2 regions of the Mesorhizobium sp. M0296 genome follow, and region 2 is predicted to be linked to the other one. Evidence: riboswitches for the same ligand, from Rfam matches in the RefSeq annotation. Region 2 holds a riboswitch; the other holds the start of a gene.

What was found. Region 2 has a riboswitch for thiamine pyrophosphate ahead of thiC (phosphomethylpyrimidine synthase ThiC). Riboswitches for the same ligand answer to the same signal wherever they lie in the genome.
Region 1: another riboswitch for thiamine pyrophosphate. It lies ahead of thiB (thiamine ABC transporter substrate binding subunit); the one in region 2 lies ahead of thiC (phosphomethylpyrimidine synthase ThiC).

What each region holds. Positions count from the first base shown of each region.
Region 1 is NZ_JAMYRZ010000003.1:255,544-263,408, reverse strand. It holds gene NKI97_RS05500 (M48 family metalloprotease) at 1-1,156, opposite strand, end outside; gene thiQ (thiamine ABC transporter ATP-binding protein) at 1,411-2,202, opposite strand; gene thiP (thiamine/thiamine pyrophosphate ABC transporter permease) at 2,199-3,818, opposite strand; gene thiB (thiamine ABC transporter substrate binding subunit) at 4,070-5,083, opposite strand; TPP riboswitch at 5,127-5,241, opposite strand; gene NKI97_RS05480 (thiamine diphosphokinase) at 5,369-6,013, shown strand; gene NKI97_RS05475 (ABC-F family ATP-binding cassette domain-containing protein) at 6,029-7,849, shown strand.
Region 2 is NZ_JAMYRZ010000035.1:53,327-61,191, forward strand. It holds gene NKI97_RS27000 (YybH family protein) at 1-244, opposite strand, end outside; gene NKI97_RS27005 (Fic family protein) at 1,389-2,933, shown strand; TPP riboswitch at 3,116-3,232, shown strand; partial or broken gene thiC (phosphomethylpyrimidine synthase ThiC) at 3,338-5,172, shown strand; gene thiO (glycine oxidase ThiO) at 5,169-6,170, shown strand; gene thiS (sulfur carrier protein ThiS) at 6,139-6,336, shown strand; gene NKI97_RS27025 (thiazole synthase) at 6,340-7,113, shown strand; gene NKI97_RS27030 (thiamine phosphate synthase) at 7,110-7,715, shown strand; gene NKI97_RS27035 (hydroxymethylpyrimidine/phosphomethylpyrimidine kinase) at 7,706-7,865, shown strand, end outside.

The DNA.
Region 1 (7,865 bases), on a different contig from region 2:
CGAATTGCCAGCCATCGGCGCCGGCATGCGCGGTTGCCGCTTCGTTGCCGTTGATCGTCTCCTGGCGCACGCTGCTGTCGTCGAGGCCGGCAACCCAACCGCTGCGGATGTAGTCGGTCAGCGAGCGGTTCTTGTCGATCGAAACGCCGTCGAAGCGGATCGCCATGTCGCCCGGGCCGGTCGCCGTCACCGCCGCCGCCGAATTGTCGATGACGAAACCGTTGGGCACCGAGAACGACACGCCGAGGCCAGGGTGCAGGAAGGTTTCGCCGCGCACATAGCCTTCCTCCGGCGTGTCGCCGTAAAGCAGCCCGTCTACGCCGGCAAGAAATGAATCGCGGTCGCGCGACCCGACACCGGGCGCGCCGAACTGGCGGGCGTGGCGCTGCGCGAGGTCTATACGCTGCGGCGTGTTGGGGTGCGTCGCCAGGAAGTCGAGGCTGGCGTCGGTAGCGCCGCTGATCGAGCGAAAATCGGTATAGGCCGACATCGACTGCAGAAAGCGGCCGGCGGCGTAGGGATCGAAACCGGCTTCGCCGATCGACTTGATGCCGATGGCGTCGGCCTCCAGCTCCTGATTGCGCGAGAACTGGGCCAGCCTCAGCTTGCCGCGGATCAGCGCCGCCTTGGCCGTCGGGTTGTCGCCGAGCACGTCCGAAACGACCTTGGTCGCCAACCCCTCTTCGGCTTCCAGCTGCTGGCGCTGCAGGCCGTGGTTGGCGGTAACGTGGCCCATCTCATGCGCGATGACGGCGGCAAGCTCGGCGGAATCGTTGGCCAGCGCCAGCAGCCCGCGGGTGATGTAGAGATAGCCGCCCGGCAGCGCGAAGGCATTGACGTTGGGCGAGTTGAGGATGGTGATGCGGTAGGTCTGGGTTGGGTTGGCCGACACCACGGTCAGTCTGCCGACGATCTTGGCCACCATGCGCTCGAGCTTGGGGTCGGAATACTCGCCGCCATAGGTGGCGAGGATGCGCGGGTGCTGGGCCTTCGCCAGTTGAGCGAGCTTGCCGTTGGCGGCGACATTATCGACCGTGATCGGCTTGTCGGAGGGCTGGAAGCCTGATTCCTGCACGTCGGGAGGCGTGAACATCTGGCAGCTTGCCAGCGCCACAGCGAGACCGGCCAGCGCCAGAAAGCGCGCCAGCGGTTTCACCCTCCGATTGTCGATGCCGGTCGGCAGATCGGCTTCCTTTCAAGTCCTGGCACGTGACCGCGAAAATCGGACGCGATTTCCGGAAAGCATCACGCGCAAAATCAAGTGCTACGGCGTCCTTCGTGCGTCCGACAGATACGAGGCAGCAAGGGCAAATCACAGTCTAGGCCGGACCAGCTCCTGGCGGACCTAGCCACACTACCTCGACCATGGCAAGCAAGCGCCGCTTCGCCTTCCGCCGGTTTGACCATAAATTATGTCCGCTTCCGGGCAACATCTCGTGATCCAACCGCAAACGGACCCGAGCCGATATAGCGTCGGAATGCCTCCGGTCCAGCCCCGACGAAAAAATCGGCCGCGGTGCCCGTCGCGGCAACCGTGCCACCATCCAGGAAAACCATGTTTTGGCCGATACGGCGCGCATCGTCCGGCTGGTGCGTGACGAATAGCACCGTCATGCGCTGCTCCGAATGGACGTCGGCCACCAGGTCGAGCATGTCGTCGCGCAGTGCCGGTCCGAGCGAAGCGAACGGCTCGTCGAGCAACAACACCGGCCGGTCGCGCACCAGGACCCGGGCGAGCGCGACGCGCTGCCGCTCGCCGCCGGAGAGTTCGCGCGGCAGCCGGCTTTCCTTGCCGGCAAGGCCGACGCGCTTCAGCGCTGCGGCGATTGCGGCGCGGTCAGCCTCGCTCAGCCTGAGCGAAGGCGAGCGGCCGAGCCCGACATTCTGCTCGACGGAAAGATGGGCAAACAGGTTGTTTTCCTGGAACACCATCGATACCGGCCGCGCTGATGGCGGCGCAGTGCTGACGTCGGCGCCGCCGATCAGCACGCGGCCTGACCGCGGCGTCTCGAAGCCGGCCACCAGATTGAGCAGCGTCGACTTTCCCGAACCGCTCGGCCCCATAATGGCGGTGATTTCCGACGCCGGGAAATCGACATCGAATATAAGCGGCGTTTCACCATAGCTGAACGAGACATTATCGAGTCGTACGGCCGCGCCTTTTTCCACCGAAATGGACTGTTCCGGGCTGGTCGGCATCATGATTTCTCGCCCCTTCCCAGCCAGTCCGCGGCCAACACCAGCGCCAGGCAGACAAGGCCGAGCAGCAGCGCCAGGCCGGCGGCATCCTCGGTGCGGTAACTGCCCATGCGCGCCAGCAGCAGATAGGGCAAGGTCTGCACGGAATCGCTGCCGAACAGCGCAATGACGCCGAGATCGCCGAGCGACAGCGCCATGGCGAAAGCGAAGCCGGTGGCGAGCGGCCGCCGCAGCGACGGCCAGTCGACCAGCCGCAACCGGTTCCAGCCCGAGATACCAAGCTGTGCGCAGAGCCGTTCGTGGCGTTCGCTCGCCGCGTCATAGGCAGGGCGGATGGCGCGGATGGCGAACGGCATCGCCATCACCGCATTGACCGCAACCACCATGACAGGGGCAATCGCAAAGACATCGCCGACGGTGCGCAAGAGCAGGAACCAGCCGGCGCCGATGACGATGGGCGGCACCACCAGGACGAACCCCGCACCGGTGTCGGCCAGATGTTCGAGCAGTGTCCGCCGGCCCTGCCGCCGGGTGAGCGCCAGCGCCCGGCGCGCCATGACCAGCGACAGCGACAACGCCACAGAGAGCAGCGCCGATAGGAGGGAGAGCACGGCACTGGTCGCCGTCGCTTGCCGCACCGCGCTCTCGCCGGCCAGGCGGCCGAGATCGGCGCCAAGCCCGGCTGCCAACGTGGCCGCCATCGGCCCGGCGACAAACAGCAGTGCGAGCCCGATCGCCAATGCGTTCAGCACGGTCTCGGCCGCACCGGCTGAAAAATACCGGCGCGGCGCCACCGGCAGATTGGCATCCCCGACCATATTGGCGCCGAGCCGCGTCAAGGCCAGCACGACGACGAAGGTCAGGGCAATCTGCAGCAGGGTCAGCGTCACCGCCCGCGCCGGGTCGAAGTCAAAACGCAGCGCCTGGTATATGGCAACCTCGAGCGTCGTCGCGCTGGGTCCGCCGCCGAGCGTAAGCACGATGGTGAAGGAGGTGATGCACAGCATGAAAACGAGCCCGGCAACGCCGGGCAAGACCGCACGCAGCGGTGGCCATTCGATCAGCCGGAAGGCCGGCGCAGCACCCATGCCAAGCTGGCTCGCCAGCCGCCATTGGTCGGCCGGCACGGTCTGCAACGCCTCCAGGAACAGCCGCGTCGCTAGCGGCAGGTTGAAGAAGACATGGGCGACGAGTATGCCCGACAGGCCATAGATGCCGGGCCAGCTCTGGCCGCCTAGCGCGCCCAGCGTGCCGGCAAAATAGCCGGCGCGGCCATAGAGCGCCAAGACACCGAGTGCGGCAACAATGGCCGGCAGCGCCAGCGGCACGGCGAAAAGCTGCAGGATGAAGCCTCGCCCGAAAAGCTGTGGATGCCGCGACAGTGCACGCGCGACAAACAGCGCCGGTGCGACGGAGAGCAGGGTCGACAGCAGAGCCTGCCAGAGCGTGAAACGGACGACGCGCAAGAGATAGGAATCGAAAGCGGCGGCGGCGCCGGACAGGTCGCGTGTGGCTTCGACGACGAGCCCGGCGAATGCACCGCCGATCAGCAGCGCGATGGCGGCGAGCGCGACGATGCCGGCAGTGACGCGGGGATCGGCCGGATGACGCGTACGCATGTCGCGCTACCCGACGCTACGACAGGTGTTGATCGAAGGAAACACCTGACAATGGCCGAGCCCACCCCCCTCTGGCCTGCCGGCCATCTCCCCCTCAAGGGGGGGGATTGCGCACTCAGCCGCCTTCGCCAATCTCACAAGTGGCAGGACGAGGAGAGGCGACAAAGCTGCCGACCTCCCCCCTTGAGGGGGAGATGGCCGGCAGGCCAGAGGGGGGTGGCTTGGCGCAAACATCCGACGAGGCTTGAGCCCTACTTGCTCATCGCCGCAAGCCACTCATCGACCCAGGCCTTGCGGTTGGCCGCGACGTCTTCCGGGCTGAACAGCAAGGTCTTGGTCGGCTTGACCAGCTTGTCGAACGCCGGGTTGAGCGGCTTGTCGGTTTTGCCGGCCGGGAACATCCAGTTGGTTTCGGGAATGACATCCTGGAATTTCGGTCCGGTCATGAAGGCAATGAACTTTTCTGCCAGCGGGTTCTTCGCACCCTTGGTGGTGATCCCCGCAACCTCGATCTGCAGATATTCGCCCTCCTCGAAGGACGCCGCCTGGTAGCGCTCGGTGTTTTCGGCGACCATGTGGTAGGCCGGCGAGGTGGTGTAGGACAGCACCATCGGCGCCTCGCCCTTGGTGAACAGGCCGTAGGCCTCGCTCCAGCCCGGCGTTACCGTCAGCACCTTCGCCTTGAGTTTGGCCCAGGCTTCCGGCGCCTTGTCGCCATAGACCGACTTGACCCACAGCAGCAGGCCAAGGCCCGGCGTCGAGGTGCGCGGATCCTGGATGACGATCTTCTCTCCGGCATCGCCCTCGACCAATTCCCTGAGGCTCTTCGGCGGGCTCTTCAGTTTTTCGGTATCGTAGACGATGGCGAAATAGCCATAGTCGAACGGCACAAAAATATCGTCGCTCCAGCCGCCCGGCACACTGACGCCCGATATTGCGCCATGCGGCGAAAACAGGCCGGTTGCCTTGGCATCCGCCGTCAAATTGGTATCGAGGCCAAGTACGATATCGGCCTTGGTCGCGGCGCCTTCCAGCTTCACACGGTTGAGCAGCGCCACGCCGTCGGCGACCGAGACGAATTCGACGACGCAACTGCATTCGGCCTCGAAGGCCTTCTTCACCGCCGGTCCCGGACCCCAATCGGCGGTGAAGCTTTCATAGGTATAGACCGTCAGCCTATCCTGTGCCGATGCCTGCCCTGGCAAGGCGAGCGCGGATGCCGCAAGCAGGACAATTGAGACAAGAGAGTGGAAAAAACTGCGCATCGGCGCCTCCTTCGTTCGCGTTGAAAGGAATTGAGGCGTCGGGCTGTCCGAAACGTCTAATCCCTCCGCCGGTACAAACCGGATCAGGTTCAGCGGGTTGGCAGTCTTGCCTCTCAGCCGGTCCGCGAAAATCGCGTCCGGCACCCCGTTAGAGCGTTGCGACACATAGGCCCGGCGGAAGTGCTGCGCAAGCGGAAGTTTGCCGGGCATCCAAAGCCCAGCCTTCCGTTTCGTCTGCCGTTTCATCTTCCGTTTCCGGGGCAGGGCTGGTAAGGGCCACGAGATATGAGCACATTCACCATCCTGCTTGGCGGCGATCTCATCCGCACGCCGCTGCTCGACCGCCAGGTCGAAGGCTCGCGTGTCATCGCCGCCGATGCCGGCATCGGCCATGCCCGCATGCTGGGCCTGAGGCCGGAACTCTGGGTCGGCGATTTCGATTCGGTGCCTGCCGAGTTGCCGGAGGATCTGGCCGCCGTGCCACGGCAGGTGTTTCCCGCCGAAAAAGACAAGACCGACGGTGAACTCGCTATCGCCGCCGCACTCGAACGTGGTGCGACCAGCCTTGTGCTCGCAGGCGCCTTCGGCGGCAAACGTACCGACCACATCTTCCTGCATCTGGCGCTGAGCGTCCGGCTGGCGGAAGGCGGGACGGAAGTGCTTTTGACCAGCGGCGCACAGGAAGGCATTCCCTTGCTGCCGGGAAAGACTGACTTCGACTATGCCGACGGCACGCTGTTTTCGGTGCTCGGCTTTTCGGATCTCGCCGGCCTGACAGTCACCGGCGCCAAATGGCCGCTCGACCATGTCGAGGTTGCGTTCGGCTCGTCGCTGACCATTTCCAACGAGGTCAGGGGCCGGTTGGAAATCGCGCTGGCCAGCGGCCGCGCGCTGCTGCTCGCGCATCCCTATCCTCTTCCGGAAAGCTGAGCCCAGAAAGCTGACATGGCGCCGCCGCTTCTCAATCTCGACGGAATAAAGCTGACCTTTGGCGGCACGCCGCTGCTAGACGGTGCCGCCCTGACAGCCTCAGTTGGCGACAAGATCGCCCTGGTCGGCCGCAACGGCTCTGGCAAGTCGACGCTCCTCAAGATCGCCGCCGGGCTGATCGAACCGCAGGACGGCGAAGTCTTCCGCCAGCCATCGGCGACCGTGCGCTACTTGCCGCAAATGCCCGACATGGACGGCTTTGCGACTGTCCGCGCCTATGTCGAGGCGGGGCTCGGGCCGGCCGACGATCCCTACCGCGCCACCTACCTGATGGAGCATCTCGGCCTATCCGGCGAGGAACGGCCGAACGACCTCTCCGGCGGCGAGGCGCGGCGCGCCGCCCTCGCCCGCGTCATGGCGCCGGAGCCCGACATTCTCCTCCTCGATGAGCCGACCAATCATCTTGACCTTTCGGTCATCGAATGGCTGGAGGAGGAGCTTGCCCGCACCTCCTCGGCACTGGTCGTCATCTCGCATGACCGCCGTTTTCTCGAGCGCGTGTCACGCGCCACAATCTGGCTCGACCGCGGCCAGACCCGCCGTCTCGACAAGGGCTTTGGCTATTTCGAGGAATGGCGCGACACGGTGCTGGAGGAGGAAGAGCGCGAGCAGCACAAGCTCGGTCGCCAGATCGTCCGCGAGGAGCACTGGCTGCGCTATGGGGTGACAGCGCGGCGCAAGCGCAACATGCGCCGGCTCGGTGAGTTGCAGACCATGCGCCAGCGCTTTCGTGGTCATCGCGGCGCCGAGGGTGCGGCGACGATGACAGCCAGCGACGCCGCCGAATCCGGCAAGCTGGTGATCGAAGCCAAGAACATCGAGAAGAGCTTTGGCGATCTGACCGTGGTCAAGGGATTCTCGACCCGCATCCAGCGCGGCGATCGCGTCGGTCTGGTCGGGCCGAACGGCGCCGGCAAGACGACGCTGTTGAAGATGCTGACCGGCGAATTGAAGCCGGACGCGGGCAGGGTGCGGCTCGGCACAAATCTGGAGATCGCCACGCTCGACCAGAAGCGCGAAGCCGTCGACCCGCAGGAGACATTGGCGCAGTATCTCACCGACGGGCGCGGCGAGAACCTCGTCATCAATGGCGAGCAGCGCCACGTCGTCTCTTACATGAAAGACTTCCTGTTCAAGCCGGAACAGGCGCGCACGCCGGTGCGCGAGCTTTCAGGCGGCGAGCGGGCACGGCTGATCCTCGCCCGCGTTTTGGCGCGGCCGGCAAACCTGCTTGTGCTCGACGAGCCGACCAACGATCTTGACATGGAGACGCTGGAGCTGCTGCAGGAACTGGTCGCCGGCTTTGCCGGCACGGTGATCCTGGTCAGCCACGATCGCGATTTCCTCGACCGCACCGTGACCAGCATTATCGCGCCGGATGGTGACGGCCGCTGGATCGAATATGCCGGCGGCTATTCCGACATGCTGGCGCAGCGCGGCGGCACCAGGCTGGACGACCGCAGGGCGCGGCCAAAAGCAGAAGCCGGTGAAGCGACGGCGGCAAGCAGGAACGAAGCGGCCGCACCGAAGGGCCCGGCCAAGAAACTGTCGTTCAAGCAGAAATTCGCGCTGGAATCGCTGCCCAAGAAGATCGAGGCGGTGTCGGCCTCGATCTCGCGGCTGGAGAACAACATCGCCGATCCGGCCTATTACGAGCGTGACCCGGCCTCGTTCCAGAAGACGATTGCCGCGCTCGACAAGGAGCGCGTCACACTGGCAGCGCTCGAGGAGGAATGGCTGGAACTGGAAATGCTGCGCGAGGAGATGGAGGGGTAATTCGCGAGTTCAAGCA
Region 2 (7,865 bases):
TGATTGCGCCCTGCCAGAATTCTTCCACGCCCTTGCGGTCATCGACGCGTTTGCCGTCGGGTGGCAGCAGGGCGGCATCGTCGGTATACATTTGACCTACCGCTGCTGCGTTTCCGCTGTTGAAGGCGTCCATGAATTTTACCAACGCCGCTTCGATGTCCTCACGAGCCGAGTGGGCGGCCGCAGACAATGCAGACGAAAGAAGCAGCACAGCAGCAAATGCAAATGACTGAACCAGTCTCATTTCGTCCTCCCTTGCGTGCCCGACATGCCCACCCGATGAATAGCGCCGACCCGAGGGCGCCGCGGCGTTCGATGGCCAGGCGCGGATCATATTAGACTTATCTGATATGACGGCGCAAGCGCAGCTGCGACCCTCTGAACGACCAGCGTAGCAGCTGCCGGAGAGCTTCAAAGCGGCGGCTACCGCCTCACTGCCCTCCTCGTCTCGACGAAAGAGTTCGTTCGAATGATGCTTTTCCGTGGCTTTGCTCGCAAGTTTTCGTCAGCCAGCACAGGGCCTCCTCTTACGCTCGCTGGTCGTCAAGGCGGCCACTAGCTGACAGTCCCCCCGCAGCCAAGCCGCTGGGCCCCTCGACGTGGGGAACGAGCATTGGAGACGATGTCGCGCTTTCCGTTACAGCCCGAAGGCGGGTGACAGATGACCGCGTCAGCCTCTCCACCCCGAGCTACGATTTCACGCATTCGATCAGGCACAGCTCTCTCGGGCTAGCGCGCCAAGCATGAGTTAGCTCCCGAATGAGCAGGTGCCGCCCAGTTCAGCTTCGGCTCTTGCGCGCGCAAAGTATTGGGCGAGATCGATCGGCAGTCCGGTCGGCAAATTGGGGCAGCGATGGCGAGAATGAATGCCAGGAACTTCCCTTCGGTGCCGCTTCGTCGATCTGTTTGCCGAGAAGACGCGCGCGCTGCGTGCCGCCCCATACCGCAGAGAACTCACTTCAGGTCACACACACACACACACGACGCCACCGAGATCCTGCATCACTTTTCTACTCCGACGCCGCCACGTCACCAAGATCAGTCGCGAGCGTGATCGCGGCTATCAAATCGGGATCGCGCGCCGGAGCGCTCTATGAGTGAGCCCCGAACGGCGCGCTGCTCCTCGAGCAATCCGGCTCGACGTAAGGCGGGCCATCCGTGCCGGCCTCGTGACTAAGAGACGGGCGAATGGCGGTTCCTGGACTCACCTTTTTGTCTGAAGTCGCTTCCTTGAGCCGGTGGCGGAGTTCTTGCTTGATCGACTTCAGCACCGTCTTAGAATCGGTTTTCGGAAAATTTGTCTTGTAGCATCAATTTTCATGGAATAGGATCATTTTTCATAGGATTTGGCCGGCTAAACCAAAATTCGATGGAAGGATTCGCTTTTCATGCCTGCGGTGCAACAGCACCAATTTTCAGGTCCTGTTACCGTTTTTCAGGAACTCCGCCTTCCTGAAACGGCGACCCCGGCCGGGTACAGCGCCCTGATCGGAGCCTACAGGCTCGCCGTGCCCTTGCCCCGTAGGTTGTTCGCCACTGGCGAGCATCATCGCATTACCGAACGGGATGGCTGGCGGATCATGACCCCCCGCCACGCCCCAAATCCTACCCTCGAGGGCCACCTGACCTTTGCGCTCAAGTACGAGGGACTGGACCTTGCCGTCCTCAAGCGGCTGTTCCAAGTGACCGGTCCCGCGCCGATCGAGGCGCTGGTCCGTGAAAGCCCGACCGGCAGTTATGCCCGCCGCATCTGGTTTTTATATGAATGGCTGAGGGGCGCGCGTATCGATCTGCCGGACGCGGCGGCCGGACGATACATTCCGGTTCTCGATCCCGAGCTGCAGTGGCCCGGACCCGACAAGACCGCTTCGCGCTACCGCGTAAGGGACAATCTCCCCGGCACGCGTGAGTTCTGCCCTCTGGTGTTCCGCACCAAGATTCTGGAAAAATTCATCGGCCTTGAACTACCGCGGCGCGCGGAGGCAATCGTAGCGGACGTGCCGCGCGACCTCCTTGCTCGGACCGCCGCCTTTCTTTTGCTCAAAGACTCGCGATCAAGCTATGCGATCGAGGGCGAGCACCCGCCGCAAGATCGCATCCAGCGCTGGGGCCGCGCCATCGGCGAAGCCGGCCGCTGGCCGATCGATCGCGATGAGCTGCTGCGTCTGCAAAGAATTGTACTTGGCGACGCCCGTTTCGTAAGACTTGGCTTCCGAAAAGAAGGAGGTTTCGTCGGCGAGCATGACCGAGACAACGGCACGCCCTTGCCCGATCACATCGGCGCTCGGCCCGAGGACCTGCCGCGGCTAATCGATGGAATGGCAGCGTTCGATCAGGGCCCCGCGCAAAAGCTTGATGCAGTCGTAGCCGCCGCAATCCTCGCCTTCGGCTTTGTCTACATTCACCCATTCGAGGACGGAAACGGCCGCATTCACCGCTACCTAATCCACCACGTCCTTGCCATGCGCGGCTTCAATCCGCCGGGAGTGGTCTTTCCCGTCTCGGCCGCGATCCTGGACCAGATCAACGAGTACAGGGGCGTGCTCGAGAGCTATTCGCAGCGCCTTCTGCCGTTGGTGGAATGGGAACCGACGCCGCAATTCAACGTCCGGGTGCTGAATGACACCGGTGATTTCTACCGGTTCTTCGATGCAACCCCGCACGCCGAATTCCTCTATGCCTGCGTTCAGCGGACGATCGAACGGGACCTTCCCGAGGAAACCGCATTTCTGCAGCGCTACGATCAGTTCCGGCAGCAGGTGGACGCCTTTATCGACATGCCCGAGCGGTTGACCGATCTGCTCTTCCGTTTTCTTCACCAGAATGATGGACATCTATCGAATCGCGCGCGCGAAAAGGAATTCGCCGCGCTGACCAGTGACGAGGCAGGAAAAATCGAGGCGATCTACGCGCAAACCTTTGGTGCCCATTGAAGGTGTGATCATCAGGATCGATTTTTAGTCCGACGGTTTGCGATTCCCTTGTCCCTGCCTTCATCTCCGACGCTTGACTTGTCGCCGAGACATGCACGATTTTTTCCGCACGGTCTGACCGGCCGCCGATCAGCCGCGGCCAGAACGCGCTTGACAAACCGGAGCCGTCCCGTCCAACCTCACGCATTCACCAGGGGAGTCCCGGCAAGGGGCTGAGATACTGCTGGCTTTCGCGGCGCAGTGACCCGTTGAACCTGATCCAGTTCATACTGGCGTAGGGACGGTGCAAGCGCTTTGCGGGAGTTCACGCCCGAGGTCCTGTTTCGAGCAGGTCGACCAAAGCGTCTTTTCATCCTTCCGGCACAGAACTGGGTCTCCAATGCAACGAGCAAAGGAGCCTCAAGATGAATGCCCTCACCCCCGCCGTCTCGACGGGACCGCTGCCTGCCTCACGCAAAATCCACAAATCCGGTACCATCCACCCGCAGCTCAGGGTGCCGATGCGCGAAATCTCCGTCCATCCGACAGCCGGCGAGCCGCCCGTCACCGTCTACGATCCGTCCGGCCCCTATACCGACCCGACTGTCGAAACCAGCATTGAAAAGGGCCTGGCCCGGCTTCGCCACGAATGGATCTTGGCGCGTGGCGATGTCGAGGCCGGTGACGGTCGCCATGTCCGGCCGGAGGACAACGGATTCGCGACGGGCGAACGCCTGACGCCGGAATTTCCCATCCGCCACCGACCGCTCAGGGCCAAAGCAGGCAAGGCGGTGACGCAGCTTGCCTACGCGCGCGCAGGCATCATCACACCCGAAATGGAGTTCGTCGCCATCCGCGAGAACCTTGGTCGCGAGATCCTGCACGGCAAGCTTGAGCGCGACGGCGAGGCTTTCGGCGCGACACTGCCCGATTTCGTCACGCCCGAATTCGTGCGTGACGAGGTGGCGCGCGGACGGGCGATCATTCCCGCCAACATCAACCATCCCGAGAGCGAGCCAATGATCATCGGCCGCAATTTCCTGGTCAAGATCAACGCCAATATCGGTAACTCCGCCGTCACATCGTCGATGGCGGAAGAGGTCGAAAAGATGGTGTGGGCGATCCGCTGGGGCGCCGATACGGTGATGGACCTGTCGACCGGCCGCAACATCCACAACATCCGCGACTGGATCGTCCGCAACGCGCCGGTGCCGATCGGCACGGTGCCGCTGTACCAGGCGCTCGAAAAGGTCGGCGGCATTGCCGAGGATCTGACCTGGGAGGTCTACCGCGACACGCTGATCGAACAGGCCGAGCAAGGCGTCGACTATTTCACCATCCACGCCGGCGTGCGGCTGCATTACATCCCGCTGACCGTCGACCGGGTGACGGGTATCGTCTCGCGCGGCGGCTCAATCATGGCCAAATGGTGCCTGCACCATCACCGGGAAAGCTTCCTCTACGAGCACTTCGCCGAGATCTGCGACATCGCCAGAGCCTACGACGTCTCCTTCTCGCTCGGCGACGGCCTTCGTCCAGGCTCGATCGCCGATGCCAACGACGCGGCGCAGTTCGCCGAGCTGGAACGCTCGGCGAGCTGACGCAGATCGCCTGGGCGAAGGATTGCCAGGTGATGATCGAGGGGCCTGGCCACGTGCCGATGCACAAAATCAAGGCGAACATGGACAAGCAACTCGCCGTCTGCGGCGAGGCGCCGTTCTATACGCTTGGACCGCTGACGACCGACATCGCGCCGGGCTACGACCACATCACCTCAGGCATCGGCGCCGCGATGATCGGCTGGTTCGGCACCGCCATGCTCTGCTACGTCACGCCCAAGGAGCATCTCGGCCTTCCCGATCGCAGCGACGTCAAGATCGGCGTGATCACCTACAAGATAGCCGCCCACGCCGCCGACCTGGCGAAGGGCCATCCGGCAGCGAAAGTCAGGGATGATGCGCTTTCCCGCGCGCGCTTCGAGTTCCGCTGGGAGGACCAGTTCAATCTGTCGCTCGACCCGGAAACCGCGCGGTCCTTCCACGACCAGACCTTGCCCAAGGAGGCGCACAAGGTGGCGCATTTCTGCTCGATGTGCGGACCGAAATTCTGCTCGATGCGTATCTCTCACGACATCCGCGCCGAGGCACAGAAAGAGGGCATGGCGGCGATGGCGGCGAAATACCGCGAGGGCGGCGATCTCTACGTGCCGGCGGACGAGACCGGCGCACCGCTCATACCTCAGCCACGTGAGCGATCATGAGGGTCTTGGTCAAAGGGGCCGGCGTCGCCGGCCTCACCGCCGCCTTCGAGTTCGCCGCACGCGGCGCGGCGGTTACCGTTGCCGAGATAAGGCCTGCCCTTGGGGGCAATGCGTCGTGGTTCGCCGGCGGCATGCTGGCGCCATGGTGCGAGCGTGAAAGCGCCGAGCAGCCGGTGCTGGATCTCGGGCGCGGTGCCGCCGACTGGTGGGATGCCGCAACGCCCGGCCAGGTGACGCGGGCCGGAACGCTGGTCGTGGCCGCGCCGCGCGATGCGGGCGAGCTCGACCGGTTCGCCAGCCGCACGACGGGCTATCGGCGCGTCGAGGAAGATGAAATTGCCTTGCTGGAGCCCGACTTAGCCGGCCGCTTCCGCCGCGGATTGCTCTTCCCCGCTGAGGGCCATCTTGATCCGCGCCAGGCGATGGCAGCACTTCATGATAAGCTCGCGGCCACGGGGGTCGAGTTCCGCTTCGGCGCCGACGCCCAGCATGTTTTTGGTTTCGATCGTCAGATCGACTGTACAGGAATGGCGGCGCAAAATGACTGGCTGCGCGGCGTTCGCGGCGAAATGCTCACCCTGCGTATCCCTGATATCTCGCTGTCGCGCCCCGTCAGGCTGCTGCATCCGCGCTTTCCACTCTATGCAGTGCCGCGCACCGACCACCGTTTCATGATTGGTGCGACGATGATTGAAAGCCAGTCCGTCGGACCGGTTACGGCGCGTTCGATGATGGAACTGCTGGGTACCGCCTATGCCCTCCACCCGGCCTTTGGCGAGGCCGAGATCGTTGAAACCGGTGTCGGCGTCCGCCCAGCCTTTCCCGACAATTTGCCGCGCGTCGAAATCAAGGGTGAAATCATCGCGATCAACGGGCTCTATCGTCACGGTTTTCTCCTGGCTCCCGCCATGGCGCGCCAGGCTGCCGATCTGGTTTTCACTCAAGACAGAACCAAGGAGCTTGCTCATGAAACTGATGGTCAACGGCGAAGCGCATGAGGTTGCCGCCACAACGCTGGAGGCGCTGCTTGCCGCGCTTGACTATGAGGGCGATTGGCTGGCGACGGCCGTCAACAATGACCTCGTGCACAAAGCCAACCGGGCGGAATTCCAGTTGAACGACGGCGACCGGATTGAAATCCTCTCGCCCATGCAGGGCGGCTAGGCCATGATCGAGCTTTATGGAGCCGAGCTTCCGTCGCGCCTGCTTCTTGGCACGGCTCAATATCCTTCGCCGGCCATCCTTGCCTATGCAGTCAGGGCTTCGGGCACGGCGGTGGTGACCGTCTCGTTGCGCCGTGAAATGGCAGGCGGCAGGGCTGGCGAAAAATTCTGGTCGTTGATCCGCTCGCTTAGTGTCAGAATCCTGCCCAACACTGCTGGCTGCCACTCCGTCAAGGAAGCGGTCACGACCGCACAAATGGCGCGCGAAGTCTTCGGCACGCCCTGGATCAAGCTCGAAGTGATCGGCAATCACGACACGCTGCAGCCGGACGTGTTCGGTCTGCTCGAAGCCGCCCGCATCCTGTGCGAGGACGGTTTTGCGGTGTTCCCGTATACAACCGACGACCTTGTCGTCGCCGAGCGGCTGCTTGCGGCGGGCTGCAAGGTCTTGATGCCCTGGTGCGCACCGATCGGTTCCGCCCTCGGGCCGGTCAACATCATGGCGCTGCGCTCGATGCGCGGACATTTCCCTGATGTCCCGCTGATCGTGGATGCTGGTCTCGGACGGCCATCGCACGCGGCAACCGTCATGGAGCTCGGCTTTGACGCCGTACTCCTGAACACCGCAGTTGCCAAGGCGGCCGATCCGGTCGGCATGGCGCGTGCGTTCGGCAAGGCGGTCGAGGCCGGTCGTGAAGCTTTCAGCTCGGGAATGCTCGAACCGCGCGAGGTCGCCGTGCCCTCGACGCCGACGATCGGCAGGGCGGTTTTCTCATGAAGCTCGATCCCTTCTACCTGATCGTCGACAGCGCCGCCTGGATCGAACGGCTGGTGCCACTTGGCGTCAAGCTGGTTCAGTTGCGCATCAAGACCTTGGATGAGGCCGGGTTGCGCGCGGAGATCCGCAAGGCGAAGGGTTTATGCGCCCAGCACTGCTGCCAACTGATCGTCAACGACTATTGGCGGCTCGCCATTGAGGAAGGCCGCGACTTCGTCCATCTCGGCCAAGAGGATTTGGCTGCGGCCGACCTGCTGGCGATTAGATACGCCGGATTGAAGCTCGGGCTCAGCACGCACGATCATCCCGAACTGGAAACGGCGATCGCTGCCGAGCCCGACTATATCGCGCTCGGCCCCATCTATCCCACCGTCCTGAAGCAGATGAAATGGGCGCCGCAAGGGCTCAAGCGGATCAGCGAGTGGAAGCATCGGGTGGTACCCATTCCCCTAGTCGCCATAGGCGGCCTCACCCCTGACCGGCTCGACGGTGTCTTCAAGGCTGGTGCGGACAGCGCGGCGGTGGTCACCGACATCACGTTGAATGCCGATCCCGAAGCGCGCACGCGAGAATGGATCGAAAAGACAAAGCCATGGCGCTGAGGCGAGAACCGCATGTGCTCGTGGTCGGCGGATCTGACTCCAGCGGTGGGGCTGGAATTGCACGCGATATCGAGACGATCTCTTCCCTTGGCGTGCGCACCTGTCTCGCTGTCACCGCGCTCACAGTGCAAACGCACGACGCCGTACTGG